DNA from 4 places in the Cronobacter turicensis genome. Region 3 is predicted to be linked to each of the others. Evidence: predicted binding sites of a transcription regulator. Region 3 holds the regulator's gene; each other region holds the start of a gene.

Region 1 (7,400 bases), 2.0 Mb from region 3:
CGTCGAGATCTTTCAGGCCCCGGCCCTGGAGCAATTCAGTAACGGTACGTTCCAGCGCTACGCCGAAATCAGGATGCGCGCCGAAAGAGGCAAAGCAAGTGCCGTTGGTCGGGTTAAACAGCACGACGCAGATAACCGGGTACTGGCCGCCCAGCGACCCGTCGTAAGCAAAAATCGGGAAGCCTTCAGCTTCAAGGGTATTGATAGCCTCGACCACGCCAGGATAGCGCGCCAGCACCTCCTGGGGGATCTCCGGCAGGCTGATGCTCTCGGCAATAATGCGGTTCTTGATGTGACGTTCAAAGACTTCGGAAAGTCCCTGAACGCGGGCTTCATTGCGGGTGTTGCCTGCAGACATACCGTTGGATACATACAGGTTGCCCACGATGTTCATCGGAATATAGACGGTTTGCTCGTCCGACTGACGGGTAAATGGCAGGGCGCAGATGCCGCGCTCTTCATTACCGGACTGCAGGTCAATCAGCATGCTGGCGGTCAGCTCGTTCTCCGGATCGTAAAACGCGCGCAGGCGGGCATCGAGAATGCCTTCCGGCAGCGCGTCGCTCTGCGGGATCGGGAACCATTTTTCGTTCGGATAATGTACGAACGGGCCGTTGGCGATCGTATCGCCCAGCCAGAAATCGGCGAAGAAGTAGTTAGTGGAGAGACGCTCAAAATATTCGCCCAGCGCGGAAGCCAGCGCGGCTTTTTTGGTAGCGCCTTTGCCGTTGGTAAAACACAGCGCGCACTCTTTGTCGCGAATATGTACGGACCAGACGTTCGGCACCGGGTTCAGCCAGGAGGCTTCTTCAATATTAAAGCCCAGATCGGTGAGTTTCTGCTGGAAGCGAGCGATGGAGTCTTCCAGAGCGGCATCTTTGCCGGGGATGAAGGTTTGAGTCATGGGATCCACTTTTGTCGTACGCAAAGCGCGCAATGATACGGATTTTAGCCCGTATACGCCATCGTCCCGCCCGACGCAGCAAAAATAAATCTTACGGCTATGCTTAATGAAGATAACTCCCTGTTATGGCGTAAGAAAAATATGAAAGCTTTCGATTTGCAACGGATGGCGCTTGACAAGTTTCCTCTTGAATTTCTGGGTGAAGTCGCGCTGCGCAGCCTTTATACCTTTATTCTGGTCTTTCTGTTTCTCAAAATTACCGGGCGACGCGGCGTGCGTCAGATGTCGCTCTTTGAAGTGCTGATCATTCTGACGCTTGGCTCAGCGGCGGGGGACGTAGCGTTTTATGACGACGTGCCGCTGCTGCCGGTGCTGGTGGTCTTCGTTACGCTTGGCGTGCTCTATCGTTTGGTGATGTGGCTGATGTCCTGTAGCGAAAAGCTTGAGGATCTGCTGGAAGGCAAGCCGCGCATTATTATCGAAGATGGCGAACTGGCCTGGGAAAAACTCAACCGGGAGAACATGACGGAATTCGAGTTTTTTATGGAATTACGCACCCAGGGCGTCGAGCATCTGGGCCAGGTGCGGCTCGCCATCCTTGAGGCCAATGGTCAAATCAGCATCTATTACTTTCCCGATAAACTGGTGCGCCCCGGATTGTCGATTCTGCCGGAGTATTGCAGCGAGCGTTTTGAACACATTCCGGAAACCGGCGATTACGCCTGCATCCGTTGCAGTGAAGTGGTGACGTTTGACGCGGGCGTGAAACCGGCCTGCCCGCGCTGTAAAAACCATATATGGGTGAAGGCAAGCACCGCGACCCGCGTCACCTGACAGCAAATTCCACCGCCAGCAGGCGCTGCGCTGGCGGATTGTGTTGTGTGATTTGGCGCACATTCCCCCCGGCGCCAGGATTAGCCGTTGCAGCCCTGTCAACGGAATGATAAAACCGATAGCCACAGGAAAAACTTATTGCTTTTAGCGTGGTGAGGGGAAATGGCTCAGGTCTACAATTTTAGTTCTGGCCCGGCGATGCTGCCGGCGGATGTGTTACGAGTGGCTCAGGAAGAGTTGCGTGACTGGCAGGGGTTAGGCACCTCTGTGATGGAAATCAGCCACCGCAGCAAAGAATTTATTCAGGTGGCTGAACAGGCGGAACAGGATTTTCGCGATCTGCTGGAGATCCCCTCAAATTATAAAGTTTTATTCTGCCACGGCGGCGGACGCGGGCAGTTCTCCGCACTTCCGCTGAACCTGCTGGGCGACAAAACCACCGCAGACTATGTTGATGGCGGCTACTGGGCGGCAAGCGCCGTTAAAGAAGCCAAAAAATACCTGACGCCGAACGTGATCGACGCGAAAATCACCGTCGATGGCAAACGCGGCATCAAGCCGATGAGTGAATGGCAGCTCTCTGCGGACGCGGCTTACATGCACTACTGCCCGAATGAAACTATCGACGGCGTCGCGATTAACGATACGCCTGATTTTGGCGACGCCATCGTCACTGCGGATTTCTCCTCCACCATTCTTTCTCACCCGATTGATGTCAGCCGTTACGGCGTTATCTACGCGGGCGCCCAGAAAAACATTGGCCCGGCGGGCCTGACGCTGGTTATCGTGCGCGAGGATCTCCTCGGCAAGGCGCATGCCGCTTGTCCGTCGATTCTGGATTACAGCGTGCTGAACGAGAACGACTCCATGTTCAACACGCCGCCGACGTTTGCCTGGTATCTGGCGGGCCTGGTCTTCAAATGGCTCAAAGCCAAAGGCGGCGTGGCGGCGATGGATAAGATCAATCAGCAAAAAGCGGATCTACTTTATGGCGTGATTGATAACAGCGATTTCTACCGCAATGATGTGGCGACCGCTAACCGTTCACGTATGAACGTGCCGTTCCAGCTCGCCGACAGCAACCTGGATAAACTGTTCCTCGAAGAATCTTTCGCCGCGGGTCTGCATGCGTTGAAAGGCCACCGCGTGGTAGGCGGCATGCGCGCCTCCATTTACAACGCGATGCCGCTCGAAGGGGTTCAGGCCCTGACCGACTTTATGGTTGATTTCGAACGCCGCCACGGCTAATCCTCCCGTTACGTTTCGCCCCGCGGCTGCCGTGGGGTTTTTATTCTGTTTTATTGAGACTTTTTCCATGCAGGAATCCCTGACCTTACAACCCATCGCGCGCGTGGATGGCACCATCAACCTTCCAGGCTCCAAGAGCGTTTCCAACCGGGCGCTGCTGCTGGCCGCACTGGCGAAAGGCACCACCACGCTCACTAACCTGTTAGACAGCGATGACGTGCGCCACATGCTCAATGCGCTGAAAGCGCTCGGCGTTAATTATTCGCTTTCAGAGGATCGCACCCGCTGTGAAATTCAGGGGCAGGGCGGGCCGTTCAATACGCTCGTGGAGCTGGAGCTGTTTTTAGGCAACGCGGGCACCGCGATGCGTCCACTGGCGGCGGCGCTGTGCCTTGGCACAAACAACGTGGTGCTGACCGGCGAGCCGCGCATGAAAGAGCGCCCGATTGGACATCTGGTGGACGCGCTGCGTCAGGGCGGCGCGGACATCATCTATCTGGAGCAGGAAAACTATCCGCCGCTGCATCTGAAAGGCGGGTTTTCAGGCGGCAATGTGACCGTTGACGGCAGCGTCTCCAGCCAGTTTCTGACCGCGCTGTTAATGGCGGCGCCGCTGGCGCCGGCCAACACCGCCATCGACATCAAAGGCGAGCTGGTGTCAAAGCCCTATATTGATATCACGCTGCACCTGATGAAAACCTTCGGGGTTGAGGTCGAAAACCAGAACTACCAGCGTTTCGTTATCCAGGGCGGCCAGCAGTATCAGTCGCCTGGCCATTACCTGGTGGAGGGCGACGCGTCTTCCGCTTCTTATTTCCTTGCGGCGGCGGCCATTAAAGGCGGCACCGTGAAGGTCACGGGTATCGGGCGCAACAGCGTGCAGGGCGATATTCGCTTTGCCGATGTGCTGGAGAAAATGGGCGCGCAGATCGTCTGGGGCGACGATTTCATCAGCTGCACCCGCGGCGAGCTGAACGCGATTGATATGGATATGAACCATATTCCCGACGCGGCGATGACCATTGCCACCGCAGCGCTGTTCGCTCAGGGCACGACCACGCTTCGCAATATCTACAACTGGCGCGTGAAGGAAACAGACCGTCTGGCGGCGATGGCGACCGAACTGCGCAAAGTTGGCGCCACGGTCGAAGAGGGGCATGACTTCATCACCGTGACGCCGCCTGCGCAGTTGCAGTTTGCGGATATCGGCACCTATAACGATCACCGCATGGCGATGTGCTTCTCGCTGGTGGCGCTCTCCGACACGCCGGTCACGATCCTTGACCCGAAATGCACCGCTAAAACCTTCCCCGATTACTTCGCGCAACTCGCGCGCATCAGCCACTCCGCCTGACCGCGCTTGCGCCCCGTATCACAAGTACGGGGCGTCGGCTAGCCGTTATTTTTCGGATAAGCGCCCGTGTTTCAATAATGTTAATCTGCCGCCGGGTTAATTGACCCGCAGCTTTTTTACGTTGAATCCATGGACGATTTATTATGAAAAACAATAAAGTACTTTTAAGTTGCCTCGTTGCGGCGGCGCTGGTGTCTGGCTGTAAAAATATGGGCGCGCTTAACGGCGACGCGCTGGCGAAATCCGGTATGTCTGCCTATCAGGCCGCCACGCTCAGCGATGCGGACGTTAAAAAACTGTCCGATCAGGCTTGTGCTGAAATGGACAAGCAAAACCCGGTTGTTCCAGCGTCCAGCAAATACACTAAACGCCTGAATAAAATCGCGAAGGCGCTCGGCAATAACATCAACGGCACGCCGGTAAACTACAAGGTTTACCAGACCCCGGAAGTTAACGCCTGGGCGATGGCGAACGGCTGTATCCGCGTTTACAGCGGTCTGATGGACATGATGACCGACAACGAAGTGGAAGCGGTGCTGGGCCATGAAATGGGTCACGTGGCGTTAGGCCATACCCGTAAAGCCATGCAGACTGCTTACGCGACCGTTGCGGCGCGCGATGCGGTATCCGCTACCAGCGCCGTGGGCGCGCAGCTCTCTGACTCTGAACTGGGCGAAATGGCGCAGGGCGTTATCAACTCCGCGTTCTCCCGCAGCCAGGAGTCCGAAGCAGACGACTTCTCTTATGACCTGCTGAAGAAACGTAAAATCAGCACCAAAGGCCTCGTGACCAGCTTCGAGAAACTGGCGAAACTGGATGCCGGCTCTGAGAAATCGATGTTTGATTCTCACCCGCCTTCAGCGGAACGCGCTCAACACATCCGCGATCGCATCGCTGCAGACAAGAAATAATCCTCCTCTCCCGGACTGGCGGCGAGCCGGTCCGGGCATCTGCGCCCAATTCTTCTACACTCAGCCACAATGGCGGCGATATTTTGCCGGAAAGATAACAGTCTGCGGTGATGAGGCGTATAATGCGCCGCGTTCACGTTGCAGGCCTGCCATTTGTTATTGAAGGAGAAAAAGATGACGGCATCCGTCCCGGTAATCACAATCGATGGCCCAAGCGGCGCAGGCAAAGGCACGCTCTGTAAAGCGATGGCTGAAACCCTGCAATGGCATTTGCTGGATTCCGGCGCCATCTATCGGGTTCTCGCGCTGGCCGCCCTGCATCATCATGTCGATGTCGCTTCTGAAGAAGCGCTCGTTCCGCTGGCCGCCCACCTGGATGTACGATTCGTCGCGCAACAGGGCGAGCTGGAAGTTATCCTTGAAGGCGAAGACGTCAGCGCCGAGATCCGCACGCAGGACGTGGCGAACGCCGCCTCGCAGATCGCCGCGTTCCCGCGCGTACGCGAAGCGCTGCTGCGCCGTCAGCGCGCGTTTCGTGAAGCGCCCGGCCTGATTGCTGACGGGCGCGACATGGGAACGGTCGTTTTCCCTGATGCGCCAGTGAAAATCTTCCTTGACGCTTCCTCGGAAGAACGCGCCCATCGCCGCATGCTACAGTTGCAGGAAAAGGGCTTTAGTGTTAACTTTGTACGCCTTTTGGCCGAGATAAAAGAGCGCGACGATCGCGATCGTAACCGGCCAGTAGCGCCGTTAGTGCCTGCGCACGATGCTCTGGTGCTGGATTCGACCAGCCTTAGCATCGAAGAGGTGATTGAAAAGGCGCTCGATTACGCCCGTGAAAAACTGGCGCTCGCGAAATAACGCGACCTTATTCTGAAGTACCCACTGCAACGGATTGTGAGTGGGCATGTTAAACAACCCCACCCGGAAGTGAAGCCAGGTGGACGTTAAATTGAAGAATCCTGAAGATTATCAATATGACTGAATCTTTTGCTCAACTATTTGAAGAATCCCTTAAAACAATCGAAACCCGCCCGGGTTCCATCGTTCGTGGCGTTGTTGTCTCTATCGACAAAGACGTAGTTCTGGTTGATGCGGGTCTGAAATCTGAATCTGCGATCCCTGCAGAACAGTTCAAGAACGCGGCTGGCGAACTGGAAATCCAGGTTGGCGACGAAGTTGACGTTGCTCTCGATGCAGTGGAAGACGGCTTCGGTGAAACCCTGCTGTCCCGTGAGAAAGCTAAGCGTCACGAAGCCTGGATCACGCTGGAAAAAGCTTACGAAGATGCTGAAACTGTTACCGGTGTTATCAACGGCAAAGTTAAAGGCGGCTTCACTGTTGAGCTGAACGGTATTCGTGCGTTCCTGCCGGGTTCCCTGGTTGACGTACGTCCGGTCCGTGACACCCTGCACCTCGAAGGCAAAGAGCTTGAATTCAAAGTAATCAAGCTGGATCAGAAGCGCAACAACGTTGTTGTTTCTCGTCGTGCCGTTATCGAGTCTGAGAACAGCGCAGAGCGCGATCAGCTGCTGGAAAACCTGCAGGAAGGCATGGAAGTTAAAGGTATCGTTAAGAACCTCACTGACTACGGTGCATTCGTTGATCTGGGCGGCGTAGACGGCCTGCTGCACATCACTGATATGGCCTGGAAACGCGTTAAGCATCCGAGCGAAATCGTGAACGTGGGCGACGAAATCACTGTTAAAGTGCTGAAGTTCGACCGCGAGCGTACCCGTGTCTCCCTGGGCCTGAAACAGCTGGGCGAAGATCCGTGGGTAGCTATCGCTAAACGTTACCCGGAAGGCACCCGCCTGACTGGTCGCGTAACCAACCTGACCGACTACGGCTGCTTCGTTGAAATCGAAGAAGGCGTTGAAGGCCTGGTACACGTTTCCGAAATGGACTGGACCAACAAAAACATCCATCCGTCCAAAGTCGTTAACGTCGGTGACGTGGTAGAAGTTATGGTTCTGGATATCGACGAAGAACGTCGTCGTATCTCCCTGGGCCTGAAACAGTGCAAAGCCAACCCGTGGCAGCAGTTCGCTGAGACCCACAACAAAGGCGATCGCGTTGAAGGTAAAATCAAGTCTATCACTGACTTCGGTATCTTCATCGGCCTGGACGGCGGCATCGACGGTCTGGT
Region 2 (7,400 bases), 2.1 Mb from region 3:
GCCTGAAGTGCAGAAGCTGATGCAGTTAACCATCGAAAACGGTTATCAGCGCTTTATCGGTCTGGTGGCGCAGTCGCGTCACAAGACGCCGCAACAGATAGACCAGATTGCGCAGGGTCACGTCTGGACGGGTGAAGACGCGAAGCAAAACGGCCTGGTGGACAGCCTCGGCGATTTCGACGACGCCGTGAAAAAAGCCGCTGAGCTGGCGAAGCTGAAAACCTGGCATCTCGATTTCTATCAGGATGAGCCGGGCTTTGTGGATATGGTGCTGGCGAATCTGACCGGTTCGGTGCACGCGATGCTGCCGCAGGCGCTTCAGGCATGGTTGCCTGCGCCGGTGGCCGACGCGGCGCTGGCGGCGAAAAAAGAAGGCGATAAGCTCGCCGCCTTTAACGATCCGCAGAACCGTTACGCCTTCTGCCTGACCTGCGGCGACGTGCGCTAAGGCGCCTGCGTCGATCCTGTCACAGCCCGGCCAGCGCCGGGCTGATTTTTTTGCGCAGCGCCTCTATACTGCGCGGGTTTAAGCACAACGAAAGCTAACCTATGCAAAAGAAATCGATCTACGTTGCCTATACCGGCGGCACCATCGGTATGCAACGCTCCGAACACGGCTACATTCCCGTTTCCGGCCACCTCCAGCAGCAGCTCGCGCAAATGCCGGAATTCCACCGCCCCGAAATGCCGGATTTCACCATCCATGAATATGCGCCCCTGATGGACTCCTCCGATATGACGCCGCAGGACTGGCAGCATATCGCCGAGGACATCAAAGCGCATTACGACGAGTATGACGGCTTCGTTATCCTTCACGGCACCGATACGATGGCGTTCACGGCCTCGGCGCTGTCGTTTATGCTCGAGAATCTTAGCAAACCGGTTATCGTGACCGGCTCGCAGATCCCGCTCGCGGAGCTGCGCTCCGACGGGCAGATCAACCTGCTGAATTCGCTCTACGTGGCGGCGAACTATCCGATTAGCGAAGTGACGCTGTTCTTCAATAACCGGCTCTATCGCGGCAACCGCACCACCAAAGCCCATGCCGACGGCTTTGACGCTTTCGCCTCCCCTAATCTGCCGCCACTGCTGGAAGCCGGCATTCATATTCGTCGCCTGAATACGCCGCCCGCGCCGCACGGCCACGGCGAGCTGCGCGTGCATACGATTACGCCGCAGCCTATCGGCGTGGTGACCATTTATCCGGGGATCTCCGCCGACGTGGTGCGTAACTTCTTACGCCAGCCGGTGCGGGCGCTGATCCTGCGCTCTTACGGCGTCGGCAACGCGCCGCAGCATGGGGAATTCCTGAAAGAGTTGCAGGAAGCGTGCTCGCGCGGGATTGTGGTGGTCAACCTGACGCAGTGTATGTCCGGTAAAGTAAATATGGGCGGCTACGCCACCGGCAACGCGCTGGCCCATGCGGGCGTCATCAGCGGCTTTGACATGACCGTCGAGGCCACGCTGACCAAACTGCATTATCTGTTAAGCCAGGGGCTGGAGCCGCAGGCGATCCGCGAGGCGATGATGTGTAACCTGCGCGGCGAACTGACCCCGGACGACTAAAAGGAGCACGATATGAACTCACGCGCCCTGCTGCTGGTGGATCTGCAAAATGATTTTTGCGCCGGCGGCGCGCTGGCAGTCGCGGAAGGCGACAGCACGGTGGATATAGCGAACGCGATGATTGCATGGTGTCAGAGCCGCGGCGAGCCGGTGGTGGCAAGCCAGGACTGGCATCCGGCCAATCACGGCAGCTTTGCTTCTGTTCAGCGCGCCGAGCCGTTCACGCAAGGCACGCTTGACGGCCTGCCGCAAACCTGGTGGCCCGATCACTGCATTCAGGAAAGCGACGGCGCGGCGCTCCATCCGCTGCTGAACCAGAGCGCCATCGAACAGCGGTTTTATAAAGGCGAAAATCCGGCTATCGACAGCTACAGCGCGTTTTTCGATAACGGGCATCGCCAGAAAACCGCGCTCGACGCATGGCTGCGTGAGCGCGGCGTCAACGAATTAATCGTGATGGGTCTGGCCACCGACTACTGCGTGAAATACACGGTGCTCGACGCGGTAAGTCTTGGGTATACGGTGAATGTGATAACCGACGGCTGCCGTGGCGTTAACCTGACGCCGCAGGCCAGTATGCTGGCGTTTCAGGAGATGGCGGCGAGCGGCGCCACGCTCTATACGCTCGATGACTGGCGCGAAACGCAGCCGTAAGCCTCTTCAGACCTACGTTGCATTATAAAAAAGGCCGCAGAGCAATCCGCGGCCTTTTTTATGGCTTCAGCAAACGTCAGCTCACTCCGGCTTGAGCGTGGCGATAGGCTGCTGATTGATGCCGAACTCCGCCTTAAGCTGCTGCTTGCTTTTCATCACCAGTTGGCCGTCAGTGCCGATCGTCATGTGCTGCGGATTCGTGTTATGCCGCATCTGCCAGAGCATCACCAGCTGCAGGCTGTTTTCTTTCTGCTCGGGGGTGAGCGCCACGCCGTCGGGCCATTTTCCGAGCTCAACGGCCGTCGCAAGGCGCTCGTAAACGTCAGGCGTCATGCTGCTAATCAGGTCTTCCAGGTTCATAAAATCACGCTCCAGTGGAATAATTTGCTGAATCGATTCTTCAGCCTTTGATTTGCTCGCCGTTATCGTCATCGGTAAAGCTGAGCGAGGCCGAGTTGACGCAGTAGCGCTCGCCGGTCGGCTGCGGGCCGTCCGGGAAGACGTGGCCCAGGTGCGCATCGCAGCTGCCGCAGCGGATCTCAATACGTTGCATACCGTGCGAGTAATCGTTGATATAACGAATCGAGTCCTCGCTCACCGGCTCGTAAAAGCTGGGCCAGCCGCAGCCGGAATCATACTTGGTTGCGGAGTTGAACAGCGCCGCATCGCATACCAGGCAGCGGTAGACGCCATCACGCTTATTATGCAGCAGACGCCCGGTATACGGCGGTTCCGTACCGTGATTCTGGGTGACGTAGAACTGCATTTCCGTCAGGGTATTTTTCAGGTCGTCATGAGAGTTTTGATTGGCCATAAGGTGACATCTCGGCAAGGTTTAAGCAGTTACATTACCTGTAATATTCTAACAAAACATTAACAGTAAGGCGTACACTTTTGGTCTAAACTTAGCACTGAAAATGCAGCGAACAGGCAAATGTGATTAACATCACACTTTTGTTTTCGACGCCCTTTTAAATTCCTCTCAGCGTCCCCATATGGACCTGAGGCCAAAAGGAAGAGTGAGGTGAGTCAGTCGTGCAAAGCTTGTCCAGAGGATTGATTTGTCGCAATGATTGACACGATTCCGCTTGACGCTGCGTAAGGTTTTTGTAATTTTACAGCCAACCTTTTATTCACTAACAAATAGCTGGTGGAATATATGACTATCAAAGTAGGTATCAACGGTTTTGGCCGTATCGGTCGCATTGTTTTCCGTGCTGCTCAGAAACGTTCTGACATCGAGATCGTTGCAATCAACGACCTGTTAGACGCTGAGTACATGGCCTACATGCTGAAGTATGACTCTACTCACGGTCGTTTCGACGGTTCCGTTGAAGTTAAAGACGGTCATCTGATCGTTAACGGTAAAAAAATCCGCGTTACCGCTGAAAAAGACCCGGCTAACCTGAAGTGGGACGAAGTGGGCGTGGACGTGGTTGCTGAAGCGACCGGTATCTTCCTGACCGACGAAACCGCACGTAAACACATCACCGCTGGCGCGAAAAAAGTTGTTCTGACTGGCCCGTCCAAAGACAACACCCCGATGTTCGTTCGTGGCGCTAACTTTGATAAATATGAAGGCCAGGACATCGTTTCCAACGCATCCTGCACCACCAACTGCCTGGCACCGCTGGCGAAAGTTATCAACGACAACTTCGGCATCATCGAAGGTCTGATGACTACCGTTCACGCAACCACCGCTACCCAGAAAACCGTTGACGGCCCGTCTCACAAAGACTGGCGCGGCGGCCGCGGCGCAGCTCAGAACATCATCCCGTCCTCTACTGGCGCTGCTAAAGCAGTAGGTAAAGTACTGCCGGAACTGAACGGCAAACTGACTGGTATGGCGTTCCGCGTTCCGACCCCGAACGTGTCTGTCGTTGACCTGACCGTTCGTCTGGAAAAAGCAGCGACCTACGAGCAGATCAAAGACGCCATCAAGAAAGCCGCTGAAGGCGAAATGAAAGGCGTTCTGGGTTACACCGAAGATGACGTGGTTTCCACCGACTTCAACGGCGAAGTATGCACTTCCGTGTTCGATGCTAAAGCAGGTATCGCACTGAACGACAACTTCGTGAAACTGGTTTCCTGGTACGACAACGAAACCGGCTACTCCAACAAAGTACTGGACCTGATCGCTCACATCTCCAAATAAGTGAGATGAGATTCTGATCCTAAGGGCGACTTCGGTCGCCCTTTTTATTGGCTTTAAGACAGAGGATTGCCAGAAATGATCAAGACGATTTTTGCCTTGCCGGTGTCTGAACAGTTAACGCCTTATCTCTCCCGTCGTCAGCATGACGAACTGGACGTTATCGTTATCGACCATCCGCAGGTTCGCGCCGCCGTGGCGCTGCAGGGCGCGCATCTGCTGTGCTGGAAACCAGCTGGCGAAGAAGAGGTGTTATGGCTGAGCGCCAATACGCCGTTTAAGAAAGGCGTCGCGCTGCGCGGCGGCGTACCGATTTGCTGGCCGTGGTTTGGCCCGTCGGCGCAAAAAGATCTCCCTTCGCACGGTTTCGCCCGCAATCTGCCGTGGAATCTGAGCGCGCACAATGAAGATGACAACGGCGTGGTGCTGACGTTTGAACTGCACGCCAGTGACGCGAGTCGCCAGTACTGGCCGCACGATTTCACGCTCTACGCGCGCTACAAACTGGGCAAAACTTGCGAAATGGAACTGGAAGCGCACGGTGAATTTGAAACCACCTCCGCGCTGCATTCCTATTTCAACGTCGGCGACATCGCGGCAGTAAAAGTGAGCGGTCTTGGCGAGTCGTACATCGATAAAGTCAACGGCGGCGATCAAGGCAAGCTGGAAGATGGCGTGCAGACGTTCCCGGACCGTACCGACCGCGTTTACCTGAACCCGGAAGGGTGCAGCCTGATCCACGACGGCGCGCTTAACCGCACCCTTGAAGTGGTTCACCATCACAACAGCAACGTGGTGGGCTGGAACCCGGGCCCGGCGCTCTCCGTCAGCATGGGCGATATGCCGGACGACGGCTACAAAACCTTTGTCTGCGTGGAAACGGCCTGCGTCACCAAACCGCAGCAGACGCGTGAAGATAAACCGTCGCGCCTTTCTCAGACGCTGCGCGTGATTAAGCAAGCCTGATGACAGACGGCCTCGCTCTCGCGGGGCCGTTTTTTGCCCGCCCCTTTTCTTCCTTACTCTCCTGCCGGCTTGCGCCATAAAAAAAAGGGCGCACAAGGCGCCCCGCAACATGGCATTACGAATCAGAACGTATAGGTCACGCCGGTAGACAGCAGCGCAGACCAGGAACGGTCCACCATCGGGCTGTCTTTGGCTTCGTCGCTCAGGTGGGTGTAACGGCCGCTGCCGTAAACGCTCCAGCTGTCAGAGAGACGATAAGTGGCGGTCAGCTCAGCATACGGCGCCCAGCCATCGTCCGCGTCATAGCGATCAAGACCGCTGCGGCGCGACTCTTTGCCGCTCACGCCATAGTAGTAGTCGTTCTGGTTTTCGCTGCTCCACTCCACACCGATGCCCGGCGTCAGAGTAAGACCGCCGTTGGTGTAGCGATAGAGCCACGCCAGATCCCACACGATGCCGTTGCTGTTATCCAGCGTATCGGCGGCGAGCGAGGTACGCAGATAACCATACTGCGTGTTATGTACGTAAGACAGGCCCGCCATCAGCGTGGATCGACGCTCGTCCAGACGGCGCAGCGCACGGCTGTCGCTGTCGCCTGGCTTGAAGTGCAGCGGCGAGTAATACGCCATAATGGAAAGCTTATCGGCATTGTCATTCCACAGGTAGTATCCCGCACCAAGGCCGCGCACCCAGAAGTTATCACCTTCATAGTTGATAACCGGCAGAGGATAAACGTCGCGGTCGTACTGTTTATAAGGATTCACTACCCATCCTGCACCCGCGCCAACTGACAGTTTTCCTTCTGCATGCGCAAAGGTAGCGGCTGAAGCCATAACGGCACCCAGTGCCAGAAATTTGAATGTGCTCACAATCCATCAAGTCCTTTAGTCAAATGATCGGCTCGCGAAGTGTAACCGCCCCTTACGCTTCACCCCAAATTTTTTCGCACTTCTTTACATCACCGGATCGCGCAGCCTCGCATTTTCGCGTGACAGCTGCCTTGCAATTTTATGACTTCGCGGTGAATCCGCATGTCGAATGCAAATGCTGTAGCAGAAACAACGGGATGAGTGCTTGATTAATCACTGAATCCCCAATAAGGCGGCATGCAAGATTTTCAAATGCCATCTACGCTTAAAATTAAGAAGGTGCATTACCCTGACCGCAGTAGCACAGTGCAACGCGCAAAAAAATGCTTAAGTTGGCATTAGGGTTGCTGTACTCAGAATACGTCTTCCGGGAGCCTCCACTATTCATATGAACGGCTCTTTAACCTGTGCTAAAAAACGAAAGGACGGCATGCCATGAATATATTCGATCACTATCGCCAGCGCTATGAAGCTGCCAAGGACGAAGAGTTCACACTGCAGGAATTTCTTACCGTTTGCCGGCAGGATCGCAGTGCATATGCAAATGCGGCGGAACGGCTATTGATGGCCATCGGTGAGCCAGTGATGGTGGATACTGCCCAGGAGCCACGGCTCTCCCGTCTCTTTTCGAACCGGGTGGTCGCCCGGTATCCGGCGTTTGAAGAGTTCTATGGCATGGAAGAGGCCATTGAGCAGATTGTGTCGTACCTGAAACATGCGGCGCAGGGTCTGGAAGAGAAGAAACAGATCCTTTATCTGCTGGGGCCAGTAGGCGGCGGTAAATCGTCGCTCGCGGAGCGTCTGAAATCGCTGATGCAGCGCGTGCCTATTTATGTGCTAAGCGCCAACGGCGAGCGCAGCCCGGTTAACGATCATCCGCTGTGCCTGTTCAATCCGCAGGAAGACGCGCAAATTCTGGAAAAAGAGTACAACGTCCCGCGCCGCTATCTCGGCACGATCATGTCGCCGTGGGCCGCGAAGCGCCTGCATGAGTTCGGCGGCGACATCACTAAATTCCGCGTCGTCAAAGTCTGGCCGTCAATTCTTGAGCAAATCGCTATCGCGAAAACCGAGCCTGGCGATGAAAACAACCAGGATATCTCCGCGCTGGTCGGTAAAGTGGATATCCGTAAGCTTGAGCATCACGCGCAAAACGATCCGGACGCCTATGGTTACTCCGGCGCGCTGTGCCG
Region 3 (7,400 bases):
CCCGCTGACCGTGACTCGCTATCACTCGCTGATTATCGACCGCGCCACGCTCCCTGCGGCGTTTGAAATCACCGCCTGGACAGAGGCGGGCGAAATCATGGGCATTCGCCATCGCCACCTTGCGCTTGAAGGCGTGCAGTTTCACCCGGAAAGCATTCTCAGCGAGCAGGGCCATCAGCTCCTGGCGAACTTCCTTTCGCGCTGAATTTTTATTGCCTTTCAGTGATTTTTTATTCATATTTTGTGCTTATCTTTTCATGTGCGATGGCACATTTACTGGATGGGCATGAAATGGCAACTGAAAAAACAGCAATTACGCGCGCCACCTTCGATGAAGTGATCCTGCCGATTTATGCACCGGCTGAATTTATCCCGGTGAAAGGCAAGGGCAGCCGCGTCTGGGATCAGCAGGGCAAAGAGTATGTCGATTTCGCGGGCGGTATCGCGGTGACGGCGCTCGGCCACTGCCACCCGCGGCTGGTGGAGGCGCTGAAAGCGCAGGGCGAAACGCTCTGGCACACTAGCAACGTCTTTACCAACGAGCCCGCGCTGCGCCTGGGCCAAAAGCTGGTGGACGCCACGTTCGCCGAGCGCGTGGTGTTCATGAACTCCGGCACCGAAGCCAATGAAACCGCGTTCAAGCTGGCCCGCCATTACGCCATCACACGTCACAGCCCGTACAAAACGAAAATCATCGCGTTTTATAATGCCTTTCACGGACGTTCGCTGTTTACCGTCTCCGTGGGCGGCCAGGCGAAATACTCCGACGGCTTCGGCCCGAAACCCGCTGATATCATCCATGTGCCGTTCAACGATCTCGATGCGGTCAAAGCGGTGATGGACGACCACACTTGCGCGGTGGTGGTCGAGCCGGTGCAAGGCGAGGGCGGGGTGACCGCCGCGACGCCGGAATTTTTGCGCGGCCTGCGCGAGCTGTGCGACCGCCATCAGGCGCTGCTGGTGTTCGACGAAGTACAGTGCGGCATGGGCCGCAGCGGCAAGCTGTTTGCTTACATGCATTACGGCGTGACGCCGGACATCCTGACCAGCGCCAAAGCGCTGGGCGGCGGTTTCCCGGTCAGCGCGATGCTCACCACGCATGATGTCGCCTCGGCGTTTCATGTGGGTTCGCACGGCTCCACCTACGGCGGCAACCCGCTCGCCTGCGCGGTGGCGGGCGAAGCGTTTGATATTATCAACACCCCGGAGGTGCTGGACGGCGTGGCGCAAAAACGCGAGCAGTTCGTGCAGCACCTTCAGCGCATCGGCGAGCAGTATGGACTGTTCAGCGATATTCGCGGCATGGGCCTGCTGATTGGCGCCGAGCTGACCCCAGCCTTCCACGGGCGCGCCCGCGATTTCTTGTACGCCGCCGCGGCGGAAGGCGTGATGGTGCTGAACGCCGGGCCGGACGTGATGCGTCTCGCGCCGTCGCTGCTGGTGGAGAGTGCCGATATCGACGAAGGGATGGCCCGTTTCGCGCGCGCCGTCGCACGCGTGGTTAACGGTTAATCAGCGTGACTGGCTCAGGCGTCGCCTGAGCCAGATACCGTGATGCGGGCGCTGGCGCCACGCCACGGAAGAGATGGTGTGCATGGTGCGCAGATGATCGAGAATGCGCAGCAGATGATGCTCCATTACGCCCGGCGCCCCTTCCGGCAAGACCTCTTCGCCCTCCAGTACCGCCTCGTTTTGCGTGTCGCCCGGCGCGTCATGCTCCAGCCGCTGCTGGCAGCGCTGTAGCGCAATTTCACAAGCCTGTAAGTAGCGCGCCGCCGTCTCCGGCGTCAGCGTGGTTTGCTCGCGCGCCATCGTCGTTATCGCGTTGATGTGCTCGACGATAAACTGACTGTGCGTGACCCACAGACGCATATCCTCCAGATAACGACTGTTAAAGCCCGGCTCCTGCATGGCCTGATTGAGCGAGTTATAGAGCGCGTTGTGCGCCTGGTTGACCTGCATCCGCTGCCACGCCAGCGGGCCGGGCTGCGGATCGTCGCTCAGGATCAGGCGCAGCGCCTCCTGGTCGGCCTCCAGCGCGTCATGCGCGTTCTGGCGCAGCAGGCCGCTCTGCCACTGGGGCCAGAGCCAGACCATGCCGCCGAACGCGATAAGGCAGCCGGACAGCGTGTCTATCAGGCGCGCCACGATGTACTGCTCGCCGTTGAGCGTCAGGATTTGCAGCGAATAGACCGCCGTGACGGTAAAGCCAATCATCGCCCAGCCGTAGTGCCGCCGGATTATCAGATAACTGATTAAGGTCACCAGCAACATGCCGAGCAGGGTATAGCCCTGCGGCACATTCAGGTGCAGCGTGATGCCCGCGATAATCAGCCCCGCCAGCGTGCCGCCCGCCCGGTGCAGGATGCGCACCCGTGTCGCGCCATAGCCGTTTTGCGTGACGAAGAGCACCGTCATCAGGATCCAGTACGGCTTCGGTAAATTGAACGCGCTCCCTAACAGGCCCGCCGCCGCCAGCATTACGCCCAGACGCGCGGCGGTGCGCAGCGCCGCGGATTTCAACGACAGATAGCTTTTCAACGCCCGCAGCAGCGGCAGGCGGCGCTGGCCGCTGTCCATCAGGTCACGGGCGTAGAGCGGGCGCTGGGTGCGTAGCACGCGGGCGATACGGCTGAAATGGTATTCGCAAAACTGGCCGACCGGGTTGTCCGGATGCTGACGGGCGATTTTCGCCAGCGCCTCAATCTGCTTATCCATTGAGAAGCGGTACGAGTAGCGGTGGTAGAGAATATCGTCAGAGAGCGTGCGCAGGCGCGTGGCGACGGTCTGGGCCGTCCAGCGCAGCACCGCTTCGGCGTGGCTGCGCTCCACCAGCTTTTGCACTTCACGCGGCTGATGCAGGGAGACCGAAATATGCTCCTGAAGATCCAGCGCCACCTGAAACGTGCGCAGCAGGCGTTTGTAGCCGTTCTGTTTGGTCGCCGACAGCATCTGTAGCTGCTGATAGCACTGGCTTATCTGATCCACCACTTTTTGCTGATGCACCAGTAGCGGCGGCAGCGCCTGTTCCGGTTCTGTGTGGCGCGTCAGCAGGCTGTATTTCGCTTCGCAGTAGTCGGCGAGGCTTTTATAAATCAGGCTTAACGATTCACGCAGCGGCTGTTCACGCCACAGCCAGAACCAGAAACCGTTAAACGCGCCATACCAGAGCGTGCCGAGAACGTAGAGCAGCATCGGCTCCCAGACGGGCATATTCCCGGCGAGGCTTAACGTGAAGATGGCCGCGATAAGCGACGCGGGCAGCAGGCGCGCATGCAGGGGGCTTATCTCCGCCGTCACGCCCAGCAGCAGCGCCAGCATCAGCAGAATAAGCGGCAGCGGGATGGCCTGTAACAGCAGAAACTGTACCGCCAGGCTGCTCAGCGCAAACAGCGAGGCGCCGATGATCAAGCGTTTGAAGAAGCGTTTGTGCGGGGTATCGAGACCGGCAATATTGCAGCAGGCGGGGACGAGTGAAAACAGCAACCCTTGTTGGAGATGGCCCAGCATCAACCCGACCGCCACCGGCAGGCTTAAGATCAGCGTTTGCCGTAAAGCGTAATTAATTTCAGGGTGATAGATAAGACGACGCCACATAGGGGAGAAGTATAGATACAAAAACGGCGTGTTACCGAAGCGACACGCCGTTTTTTGATTTTTTAGCGGGTACCGTAAACCACAATAGTTTTACCGTGGGCGGAGATCAGGTTCTGATCTTCGAGCATTTTCAGAATGCGGCCAACGGTTTCGCGGGAGCAGCCGACAATCTGGCCGATTTCCTGACGCGTGATTTTAATCTGCATTCCGTCCGGATGGGTCATCGCGTCCGGCTGTTTCGCCAGGTTCAGCAGCGTCTGAGCGATGCGGCCGGTCACGTCCAGGAAGGCGAGGTTGCCCACTTTCTCTGAGGTGACTTGCAGGCGGCGAGCCATCTGCGAGGAGAGACGCATCAGAATATCCGGGTTAACCTGAATCAGCTGACGGAATTTTTTGTAGGAGATTTCAGCCACTTCACAGGCAGTTTTAGCGCGAACCCAGGCGCTGCGTTCCTGACCTTCCTCGAACAAACCCAGTTCGCCGATGAAGTCTCCCTGATTCAGGTACGAGAGGATCATCTCCTTGCCCTCTTCATCTTTGATCAGCACTGCCACTGAGCCTTTGACGATGTAATACAGCGTCTCCGCTTTTTCACCCTGGTGAATCAGCGTGCTCTTAGATGGATACTTATGAATGTGGCAATGAGACAAGAACCATTCAAGAGTCGGGTCTGTTTGCGGTTTGCCAAGCACCATGCGCGGTTATCCTCTGTTTTAAACTGGCTCCAAAGACAGGGCGCGTAACCCCTGTCTGGCTTTGCAATCATCATCTTCCCGCTTCCAGGGAAGTTGGCTGTCCGTGGACATCGCAGCCGATAAATTGTCTTCTCCTCTGCACCCATGCGTAACATCAATGTATCGCCGCTGCATCCAGACTGTTTTAGCATAGCTTTTATCAGGTGTCTCCTGTTGTCTCGTTTCAGCTTGACGCAGGTCGCCTTCCGTTGCCTCTGATGACGCGCGCGCGTAATCTGTCAGAAAAATGAATAGCCTGGAGCGAATAACATGCATGCACGAGTGAAATGGGTGGAAGGCTTAACCTTCCTTGGCGAGTCCGCTTCGGGGCATCAGATCCTGATGGACGGCAACTCCGGCGACAAAGCGCCGAGCCCGATGGAAATGGTCTTAATGGCGGCAGGTGGCTGCAGCGCCATTGATGTGGTCTCTATTCTGCAAAAAGGCCGTCACGACGTGACCGACTGCGAAGTGAAGCTGACCTCAGAGCGTCGCGAAGAGGCTCCGCGTCTGTTCACGCATATCAATCTGCACTTTGTGGTGACGGGTAAAGATCTGAAAGACGCGGCAGTGTCGCGCGCGGTGGATCTGTCGGCGGAGAAGTACTGTTCAGTGGCGCTGATGCTCGGCAAAGGGGTCAACATCACCCATTCTTACGAAGTGATCGACGCGTGATGTGACGGCGGGCGGCCCGGCAGGCGCAGCGCCACCGGGCCATTCTGTCACGCTATCTGTTTCCCTTCCATCAGCCGCTGCACCAGCGGCAGCATAATAAGCTCCATCGCCAGCCCCATCTTGCCGCCCGGCACCACCAGCGTATTGATGTGCGAGATAAACGAGCCCTGTAGCATCGCCAGCAGCCAGGGGTAATCGATATTGTCCAGATTGCGGAAGTGAATCACCACGAAACTCTCATCGAGCGACGGGATACTTTTCGCGGCGAACGGGTTGGACGTGTCCACCGTCGGCACGCGCTGGAAGTTAATATGGGTGCGCGAGAACTGCGGCGTGATGTAGGAGATGTAATCTTCCATGGAGCGCACCACGGAATCCATCACTGCCTCGCGGGAGTGGCCGCGCTCGCTGGTATCGCGAATCAGCTTTTGTATCCACTCAAGGTTGACGATAGGCACCACGCCCACCAGCAGGTCGACATGTTTCGCCACGTCGTTTTGCGGCGTCACCACGCCGCCGTGCAGCCCTTCGTAAAACAGCACGTCTGTCGGTTCCGGTAACGGCTGCCACGGCGTGAAGGTGCCGGGCACCTGGTTCCACGGCACCGCTTCGTCATAGGTGTGCAGATATTTGCGCGACTGCCCTTTGCCGGTCAGGCCGTACTCCACAAAGGTTTGCTCCAGCAGGCCAAAATCGTTCGCCTCCGGGCCGAAATAGCTGATGTGGCGGCCAAGATCGCGCGCTTTGCGGATAGCCATGTCCATTTCCGGGCGCGTGTAGCGATGGAAGCTGTCGCCTTCCACTTCGGCGGCATGAAGATTCAGCTGGGCGAAAATTTTGCGAAACGCGAGGCTGGTGGTGGTGGTTCCCGCGCCGCTGGAGCCCGTGACGGCGATAACCGGATGTTTGGCAGACATAGCGAGACAACTCCCTGAAGCGGCGGGGCAGGGCTCCGCCTGGAACGTTAACCGCGAAACTGCGAACGCGGCATGATATTGACCGTTTCGTGCAGTTCAGACCACACAAGAACGGCCTCGCCACTTTGCAACTGACGCCGCACGTCGGCGACCTTTTGCTCAAGCGAGCGTTCATGTTCACCATAATCGGTGCCTTCGCGCAAGACGAAGGCTTCAATCAGGCGGTCCAGGGTGTCGGGCGCCAGCTCTTGCCAGGGAATGATCATTTATCGGTCCAGATAAGGGGTTAACCAGTCAGGAATGCGCTGCTCCAGCCACATTCTGGGCTGACGCAGCGTGCCGCCGACAAAGCCCACGTGGCCGCCATGCTCCGTCAGCTGATATTCAATATTAGCAGGCAGCGCGGCGGTATCAGGGATCACGTGATGATCCATGAACGGGTCGTCTTTGGCATGAATAATCAACGTCGGGCGGGTGATATTCGTAAGACGCGGCATGGCGCTGCACTGGCGATAGTAATCGACGGCGTCGCGAAAGCCGTGAATTTTCGACGTTATCAAATCATCGAAATCGCGAATGCGGCGCAGACGTTTAAGCTGGGCGAGTTCAATCGGCAGCGTGCCGGGCCAGGCTTTTAGCTTACGAGAGGCGTTGGCTTTCAACAGGTTCAGCAAATAGAACTGGTAGAAGCGCGAAAACCCTTTTTCCATATGGTTGCAGCAGTGTTCCAGCATAAAGGGCGCGGACACAATTACGCCTGCGGTCAGCGGGAAACGGGCATCAATCTCCGCCATCAGGCAGCCAAGCATATTGCCGCCGAGCGAATAGCCGACCGCCGCCGTCGGCACGGTGCCGTAGCGTTCATCCAGCCAGCGCAGGAAAAAGGTGCCGTCTTCGGTTTCCCCAGAATGGTAGATGCGCCCCATCTTGTTCGGCACGCCGCTACAGCCGCGAAAGTGCATCACCACGCCGAGCCAGCCGCGTGCTTTCGCCGCATGGATGAGGCCGTGAACGTAAGGGCTGTGCAGGCTGCCTTCGAGCCCGTGAAACACCACCAGACGCGGCTTATGGCGCGCCTGGTCAGGGTTTTCGCTAAACGCGAGGTCGACAAAATCGCCGTCCGGCAAATCCAGACGCTGCCAGTACGGCTCAAATTGCACCCGGCGGCGCAGCACGCGCGGCAGCATGGTTTGCAGGTGTGGATTGCTGACTCCCGGCATTGGCTGAAAGTGTGAGGAATCGGTGTTCAGTGCAGGAAGTTCTGCGGGAGTAATGTCGGCCATAGCTGATGTCTTTTATTAGTTCGCTAACTACTATACCGGTTGTTATCCATTTTGTTGATGCTTTGGTGCGGATCATTCAGCCAGTAAATTGCGCGAGAACAGGTGAATATCGGCGTCCGGCTTGCGTCGCCAGAGCCTGGCCTTACGGGCGCCGGTGGCGACGCTCTCGCCGGTCTCTTCAAACATCCCGGAGG
Region 4 (7,400 bases), 550 kb from region 3:
CTGTGCGCGGGGTTTCCGCACGCGGCGCGGTGCGCACTGGCTGCTGCGCCGTATTATTCCACTGCTGCATCTGCTGTTGTTGCTGAAGCTGTTTCTGGCGTTGCAGCGTCTGCTGACGCTGCGCCGGGGTCTGTTCGTTCCACGGCACTTCGTTAAGCTGCGTCGGCTGCTGGCGCATATCCGCCTGCATCTGATCGAGCAACTGACGCTGTTCGTTGGTCAGCTGATCCTGATTCATGATTTCACCGCCGGCGGAAGGCTCGGTCGGTTTCAGCACGCCAGGCTGGCGGCTCTCCAGCTCTTTAATATAGCGCCAGCGCTCTTCTGGCTTCGGCGGCAGGCCGTTGCCGGTGACTTTATGGCCCGGCAGGGTTTCTGACTCTTCTTTCTTGTGATGCGTAATAAAGTACAGACCGCCAATAAAGGCGACCAGCGCCGCCGCTGCGATAGCGACCATCGCCGGTGAAACAGCAGGCAGGTTACGTTGCTTTTTGCGGGGACTGGTTTTCTTGCGCCGCGCGGGTGTCGGCTGTCCGCGGCGTACATAATCTCGTTGTGCCACTATCGTTTCGCTGTATCCATTCGTTATCAGCCCGCCATGTTACTTAAGGGACGGGCCTTTGACCAGATAAGGAGTCTTAAAGGCGGTTAATTTCGCGGCTTCGGCGCGCGCGTGGTGCCGCGCAGCACCAGTTCGCAGTCCAGCAGACGCGAGCCGCTGCTGACGGTATGTCCGTTGAGCTGGCTGAGCAGTAACAGCATGGCTTCGCGGCCGATATCAAAACGCGGCTGCGCCACCGTGGTGAGCGGCGGATCGCAAAACTCCGCTAACGCGATGTTATCAAAGCCGATGATGGAGAGATCGTCCGGCACGCGGAAGCCGCGGCGTTTCGCCATCGACAGCGCGCCGAGCGCCATGACGTCGCTGTGGCAGAAAATCGCCGTCGGCGGGTGCGGCAGGCTTAACAGCTGTTCCAGCGCCTGCGCGCCCGCTTCAAAGGTGAAATCGCCGCGGGCGATATAGTGCGGGTCCACTGTCATGCCGCTGCGGCGCAGCGCCTGAACGTAGCCCTGAAGGCGGTAGTGGCACAGCGGCATCTCTTCCGGCCCGGCGATACAGGCGATGCGTTGATGCCCCAGCTCATGCAGATAGTTCACGGCGTTGAACGCGGCGGTGAGGTTGTCGATATGCACCGTCGGCAGCTCCAGCTCCGGCGCGAATTCGTTCGCCATCACCATCGGCGGCAGATTGCGCTGCTCCTCTTTACTGGCGTCGAACGGCAGACGCGAGCCCAGCAGCAGCATGCCGTCTATCTGTTTGGTGATGATGAGATCAATGAAGGTTTTTTCCTGCTGGTTCTGGTGCGCGCAGTCGCCAATCAGCACCAGATACCCCTGGTCCGCCGCGGTGACTTCAATACCACGAATGATTTCGCTGAAAAACGGATCGCAGATGTCCGGGACAATCACCAGAATGGTGCGCGATTCATTGCGCTTCAGGTTGCGGTTGAGCGATCCGGGCAGATAACCCACCTCAATGGCGGCCTGCTCCACGCGGTTGCGGGTGGCCTGTGACACTTTCTCCGGATTCATTAACGCACGGGATACCGTCGCGGTAGAGACCCTGGCGCGAACGGCGACATCTTTCATGGTTGCGGCGGCAACCTGCTTTTTGGACTTCACTTCATCTCCTCGTAGCGGTCCGCAGGCGCAGACTCGTCCTGTAATCTGACACGCCTCACATTCTTAGCAGATATTGGGCGCGCCAGTTACAAAAATTACATCGAAGATGTGACGGATATTAAATTTTACGATCCGTTTCGCAGAAGCGGGGCGGGCAGTCAGCCTTCGGTCGGGTCGACGTCGAGTGTCCATTTCACTTTACGGGCGGCGGGAAGCGTGCCTACCAGCGGCAGGCTGCCCGCGACAATGCGTTGCAACTGTAAGCGCGACGGGTGTTGTAGCAGCAACTGCCAGCGATAACGACCGCCACGCTTGGGTTGCAGCGCAGGCACCGGGCCGAGCAGCCAGAGTTTTTGATCGGCAAGCGGGCTTGCCTGGAGCAGATTACGCAGCTGCTGGAGAAACGCTGGCGCGTCCTGGTTATGGTGATCTTCGGCGCGAATCAAAATATGGCTGCTGTAGGGCGGAAGCGAGACGCTGCCGCGCTCCGCCAGCGCCTGATCGGCAAACGCGTCATAACCCTGATGCAGCAGCGTCTGTAACAGCGGATGTTCCGGGTGGTGCGTCTGGAGCACCACTTCGCCCTGTTTACCAGCGCGTCCGGCGCGGCCCGCCACCTGCGTATAGAGCTGGGCGAAACGCTCTGCCGAGCGGAAATCGGCGCAGAACAGCGCGCCATCGACATCCAGCAGCGCCACCAGCGTGACATCGGGGAAGTGATGGCCTTTGGCCAGCATCTGGGTGCCGATAAGAATGCGCGCGCCGCCGCGATGAACTTCCGCCAGTTGCTGTTCTAGCGCGCCCTTGCGGCTGGTGGTGTCGCGGTCGATACGCGACAGCGGCACGCCGGGGAATAGCGGCGCCAGGCTCTGTTCCAGCTGTTCGGTGCCAAGCCCCACCGGCACCAGATGCGTGGAGCCGCACTGCGGGCACTGGCGCGGCACGGGGCGCTGGCTGTCGCAATGGTGGCAGCGCAGCTGATGCTGTGACTGGTGCAGCGTGTAGAAGTGATCGCAGCGCGGGCATTCGGCTATCCATCCGCAGTCGTGGCACAGCAGCGCGGGCGCGAAGCCGCGGCGGTTAAGAAACAGAATCACCTGGTTATCCGCCTGCAAATGCTGGCGCATACGGGCGACCAGCGCAGGCGCGAGGCCCGCCTGTAACGGCTGGCCTTTCAGATCCAGCACGTGCTGCTGCGCCGGGCGCGCGTTGCCCGCGCGGTGCGTCAGCTTCAGCACGCGGTATTTACGCTGGCGCACGTTGTGCAGCGTCTCCAGCGCAGGCGTCGCAGAGCCTAAAATAATTGGGATCTGCTCGCTGTGCGCCCGGTAGACCGCCAGATCGCGCGCATGGTAGCGCCAGCCCTCATGCTGTTTATAGGAGCTGTCGTGCTCCTCATCGATAACGATCACCCCGAGGTTTTTAAAGGGTGTAAACAGCGCCGAGCGCGTGCCGATGACGATCGCCGCCTCGCCGCTTTTGGCTTTCAGCCAGGCCGCCAGCCGCTCGCTGTCGTTCAGCGCCGAGTGCAGCACTTCGACGGGCGCGTTGAAACGCTCGCGAAAGCGGGCGATGGTCTGGGGCGTCAGGCCGATCTCCGGCACCAGCACCAGCGCCTGTTTGCCCTGCGCGAGCGTGTTTTCGAGCACGCTTAAATAGACTTCGGTTTTCCCGGAGCCGGTCACGCCCGCCAGTAGCCAGGCGCAGAAGTTATCGGCTTCGCCGCGAATGGCACCGACCGCCGTCGCCTGCTCGGTGTTAAGCCGCAGCCTGTCGCCTGACACCGAAAACTGCCCGCGCCAGTCGGCGACTGGCGGCAGTTCGCTGCCCAGTTCGCAAAGCCCTTTAGCGCGCAGCGCCTGAAGCGCGGCGTCGTTAAACGCCATTTGCGCCACTTCATGCCGCCAGAGTCTGCCCTGACGCAGCGCCGCCAGCGCCTGCTGCTGCTTTGGCGAACGCTTTAGGGTGTTGAGATCGACCGCCTGGCCCTCTTCAGTGGCGAACCAGTACCAGAGCGGCGCGTGGCTGGCGGGTTTGCCCTGGCGCAACAGCACCGGCAGCGCGTGGAACAGCACTTCGCCAATCGGGTGATGATAGTAGTCGGCCGCCCACAGCAGCATGCGCCAGAGCACCGGCGGGTAGAGCGATTCGCTATCCAGCACCTCCACCACGCTTTTTAGCTCAGCAAGCGGCAGCTCGCTCTCATCGCCTACCGCCACGACCACGCCGACGCGCTGCTGGCGACCGAACGGCACGCGCACGCGACAACCCGCCGTCGCCGTCGCCGTCATCGCATCGGGCAGCAGATAGTCAAAGGTGCGGGCAAGCGGAACGGGCAGAGCGACGCGGGCGACAGGCATGAAGGCATCCGGGCTGAGAAAAGGAGCGTCATAGTGTACACTGTGTGTTCATCAATTTGCGGATCAGTTTGCATGGGGCGGTTATTTTCTGTATGATTCGCCGCCTTTGATGCCCTTTAAAAGTATCAAACCGACTTTATCAACATCGCGTGGTGTCTGGCGTAAGGGCTGGAAGAGCGACGCGGCCTTAACTGAGGTTTCCCATGAAAAAAGATATTCACCCGAAATATGTTGAAATCACCGCTACCTGTTCTTGCGGTAACGTGATCAAAACTCGCTCCACCGTTGGCCACGACCTGAACCTGGACGTGTGCGGCAACTGCCACCCGTTCTTCACTGGTAAACAGCGTGTTGTTGATACCGGTGGTCGTGTTGAGCGTTTCAACAAACGCTTCAGCATCCCGGGCAGCAAATAAGTTTCCCGAAAAAAGGCGCCAGACGGCGCCTTTTTTGTTGCTCTCGAGCATTAAACAAAGGCGCCGGTGGGCGCCTTTGTCGTTGATGCGAATCAGTATTCCCAGGTATCCGGGTCGATACCCATTTCACGCATGATTACCTTTGCCTCTTCCGGGATCTCATCGCTGCGCTCTTTGCGCAGGTCATCGTCATCCGGCAAGGGCTGGCCGGTAAAGGCGTGAAGGAAAGCCTCGCACAGCAGCTCGCTGTTGGTGGCATGGCGCAGGTTGTTCACCTGACGACGGGTGCGTTCATCGGTGAGGATTTTTAACACCTTCAGAGGAATGGAAACCGTAATTTTTTTGACCTGTTCACTCTTCTTGCCGTGCTCAGCGTAGGGGCTGATATATTCGCCGTTCCATTCAGCCATGAGATACCTTTAATCCTCTCAGTCATTAGAAAAAGATTAAAACCGGATAGGTCTCACGGTCTTAACCCGATAGTCTGTTGTGCAGCAGCGTAGAATAATACCGCGACTTCCGTATCGATGCTGCATCACTACCCTATAAAACACATGATTTTAACGGCTAATCCTGTTTTGCTCAATCTATACGCAAAGAAGTTTAGATGTCCAGATGTATTGACGTCTATATTGGCAATGTTTACTCTGTCACCTGACTTTTCTCCGATAATGCCAGGAAACGACTCATCATGACGCGTAAACAGGCCACCATCGCAGTGCGCAGCGGGCTCAATGACGACGAGCAGTACGGCTGCGTCGTCCCGCCGATTCACCTCTCCAGCACCTATAACTTCACCGGCTTTAATGAACCGCGCGCGCACGACTACTCCCGCCGCGGCAACCCGACGCGCGACGTGGTACAGCGTGCCCTGGCGGAGCTGGAAGGCGGCGCGGGCGCTGTGCTGACCAACACCGGCATGTCGGCGATTCATCTGGTCACCACCGTTTACCTGAAGCCCGGCGATCTGCTGGTGGCGCCGCACGACTGCTACGGCGGCAGCTATCGCCTGTTCGACAGCCTCGCGAAACGCGGCTGTTATCGCGTGAAATTCGTCGATCAGGGCGATGAGGCGGCGCTGAAAGCGGCGCTTGCCGAACAACCGAAACTGGTGCTGGTGGAAAGCCCGAGTAATCCCTTGTTGCGCGTGGTGGATATTGCGAAAATTTGCGAACTTTCGCGCGCGGCCGGAGCCATAAGTGTGGTGGATAATACGTTCATGAGCCCGGCGTTGCAGAATCCGCTGGCGCTGGGCGCCGATCTGGTTTTGCACTCCTGCACCAAATACCTCAACGGGCACTCCGATGTGGTGGCGGGCGTGGTGATTGCGAAAGATCCGGAGCAGGTTACGGAGCTTGCCTGGTGGGCGAATAACATCGGCGTGACCGGCGGCGCGTTCGACAGCTACCTGCTGCTGCGCGGCCTGCGTACATTGAGCCCGCGTATGGAAGTAGCGCAACGCAACGCCAGCGCGATTGTCGATTTCCTTAAGCAGCAGCCGCTGGTGAAAAAGTTGTATCATCCGTCGCTGCCGGAGAATGCGGGGCATGAGATAGCCGCCCGCCAGCAGAAAGGCTTCGGCGCGATGCTGAGTTTTGAACTGGATGGCGATGAAGAGACGCTGCGCCGTTTTCTCGGCGCGCTGGAGCTGTTCACGCTGGCGGAATCGTTAGGTGGGGTAGAGAGCCTGATTTCCCACGCCGCGACGATGACTCATGCCGGCATGGCGCCACAAGCGCGCGCCGCCGCGGGCATTTCCGAGACGCTGCTACGTATTTCGACCGGTATTGAAGATAGCGAAGATTTAATTGCCGACCTGGAAAAAGCATTCCAGGCGGCGAGCTAAGGGGTAAGCATGAGTGTTACAGCGCCTGCAGGGACGAACGGTCGTCAGCTGCACAAATTTGGCGGCAGCAGTCTCGCCGACGTGAAATGTTACCTGCGCGTGGCGGGTATCATGGCCGACTATTCCCGCGCCGGGGATATGATGGTGGTGTCAGCGGCGGGCAGTACGACCAACCAGCTGATCAGCTGGCTGAAGTTAAGCCAGAACGATCGCCTCTCTGCGCATCAGGTGCAACAGGCGCTGCGCCGTTATCAGAGCGAGCTTATCTCCGGGCTGTTGCCTGCCTCGGTCGCCGACGGCCTGGTCAGCGAATTTATCCGCGACCTGGAGCGTCTCGCGGCGCTGCTCGACGGCGCCATCACCGACGCGGTTTACGCGGAAGTGGTCGGCCATGGCGAGATCTGGTCCGCGCGCCTGATGGCCGCGGTGCTCAATCAGCAGGGCATCGACGCCGCCTGGCTCGATGCGCGCGATTTCCTGCGTGCAGAGCGCGCCGCGCAGCCGCAGGTGAACGAGGGTCTTTCCTTCCCGCTGTTGCAGCAGTTACTGGTTCAGCACCCGAATAAACGTTTAGTCGTCACCGGGTTTATCTGCCGCAACGACGCGGGCGAAACCGTGCTGCTCGGCCGTAACGGCTCCGACTACTCGGCAACACAAATCGGCGCGCTGGCGGGTGTGTCGCGCGTCACCATCTGGAGCGACGTGGCGGGCGTTTACAGCGCCGACCCGCGTAAAGTTAAAGACGCTTGCCTGCTGCCGCTGCTGCGCCTCGATGAAGCGAGCGAGCTGGCGCGGCTGGCCGCGCCCGTGCTGCACGCCCGCACATTGCAGCCGGTTTCCGGCAGCGATATCGATTTACAGCTGCGTTGCAGCTACAGCCCGGAGCAGGGCTCCACGCGCATTGAGCGCGTGCTGGCCTCCGGCACCGGCGCGCGTATCGTCACCAGTCATGACGACGTCTGCCTTATCGAATTTGAAGTGCCGTCGCACCAGGATTTCAAACTGGCGCATAAAGAGGTTGATGCGCTTTTAAGGCGCGCTCAGCTGCGTCCGCTGTCGGTGGGCGTACATCCCGATCGCCGCCTGCTGCAACTC

What was found. Region 3 encodes CRP, which controls carbon source genes, mostly activating them, when cyclic AMP is high. Its sites were predicted from a motif close to ATGTGANNNNNNTCACAT; they were not measured.
Region 1: the regulator CRP is predicted to act here: its motif matches at 1,784-1,801, upstream of serC (3-phosphoserine/phosphohydroxythreonine transaminase).
Region 2: the regulator CRP is predicted to act here: its motif matches at 3,155-3,172, upstream of msrB (peptide-methionine (R)-S-oxide reductase MsrB).
Region 4: the regulator CRP is predicted to act here: its motif matches at 1,727-1,744, upstream of cytR (DNA-binding transcriptional regulator CytR).

Annotation. Positions count from the first base shown of each region.
Region 1 covers NZ_CP165997.1:2,758,792-2,766,191, reverse strand. The annotation lists gene ycaO (30S ribosomal protein S12 methylthiotransferase accessory factor YcaO) at 1-904, opposite strand, end outside; gene AB8W27_RS13235 (DUF421 domain-containing protein) at 1,046-1,738, shown strand; gene serC (3-phosphoserine/phosphohydroxythreonine transaminase) at 1,901-2,986, shown strand; gene aroA (3-phosphoshikimate 1-carboxyvinyltransferase) at 3,054-4,340, shown strand; gene AB8W27_RS13220 (M48 family metallopeptidase) at 4,484-5,251, shown strand; gene cmk ((d)CMP kinase) at 5,426-6,112, shown strand; gene rpsA (30S ribosomal protein S1) at 6,229-7,400, shown strand, end outside.
Region 2 covers NZ_CP165997.1:2,481,646-2,489,045, forward strand. The annotation lists gene sppA (signal peptide peptidase SppA) at 1-448, shown strand, start outside; gene ansA (asparaginase) at 550-1,566, shown strand; gene pncA (bifunctional nicotinamidase/pyrazinamidase) at 1,579-2,220, shown strand; gene AB8W27_RS11795 (YeaC family protein) at 2,302-2,580, opposite strand; gene msrB (peptide-methionine (R)-S-oxide reductase MsrB) at 2,621-3,034, opposite strand; gene gapA (glyceraldehyde-3-phosphate dehydrogenase) at 3,380-4,375, shown strand; gene AB8W27_RS11810 (D-hexose-6-phosphate mutarotase) at 4,451-5,338, shown strand; gene AB8W27_RS11815 (MipA/OmpV family protein) at 5,461-6,171, opposite strand; gene yeaG (protein kinase YeaG) at 6,643-7,400, shown strand, end outside.
Region 3 covers NZ_CP165997.1:345,097-352,496, forward strand. The annotation lists gene AB8W27_RS01590 (aminodeoxychorismate synthase component II) at 1-205, shown strand, start outside; gene AB8W27_RS01595 (aspartate aminotransferase family protein) at 292-1,512, shown strand; gene AB8W27_RS01600 (YccS/YhfK family putative transporter) at 1,513-3,597, opposite strand; gene crp (cAMP-activated global transcriptional regulator CRP) at 3,660-4,292, opposite strand; gene AB8W27_RS01610 (OsmC family protein) at 4,602-5,006, shown strand; gene AB8W27_RS01615 (phosphoribulokinase) at 5,054-5,923, opposite strand; gene AB8W27_RS01620 (YheU family protein) at 5,971-6,189, opposite strand; gene AB8W27_RS01625 (hydrolase) at 6,190-7,206, opposite strand; gene AB8W27_RS01630 (NUDIX domain-containing protein) at 7,279-7,400, opposite strand, start outside.
Region 4 covers NZ_CP165997.1:4,182,336-4,189,735, reverse strand. The annotation lists gene ftsN (cell division protein FtsN) at 1-562, opposite strand, end outside; gene cytR (DNA-binding transcriptional regulator CytR) at 649-1,683, opposite strand; gene priA (primosomal protein N') at 1,842-4,043, opposite strand; gene rpmE (50S ribosomal protein L31) at 4,247-4,459, shown strand; gene metJ (met regulon transcriptional regulator MetJ) at 4,552-4,869, opposite strand; gene metB (cystathionine gamma-synthase) at 5,151-6,305, shown strand; gene AB8W27_RS19915 (bifunctional aspartate kinase/homoserine dehydrogenase II) at 6,315-7,400, shown strand, end outside.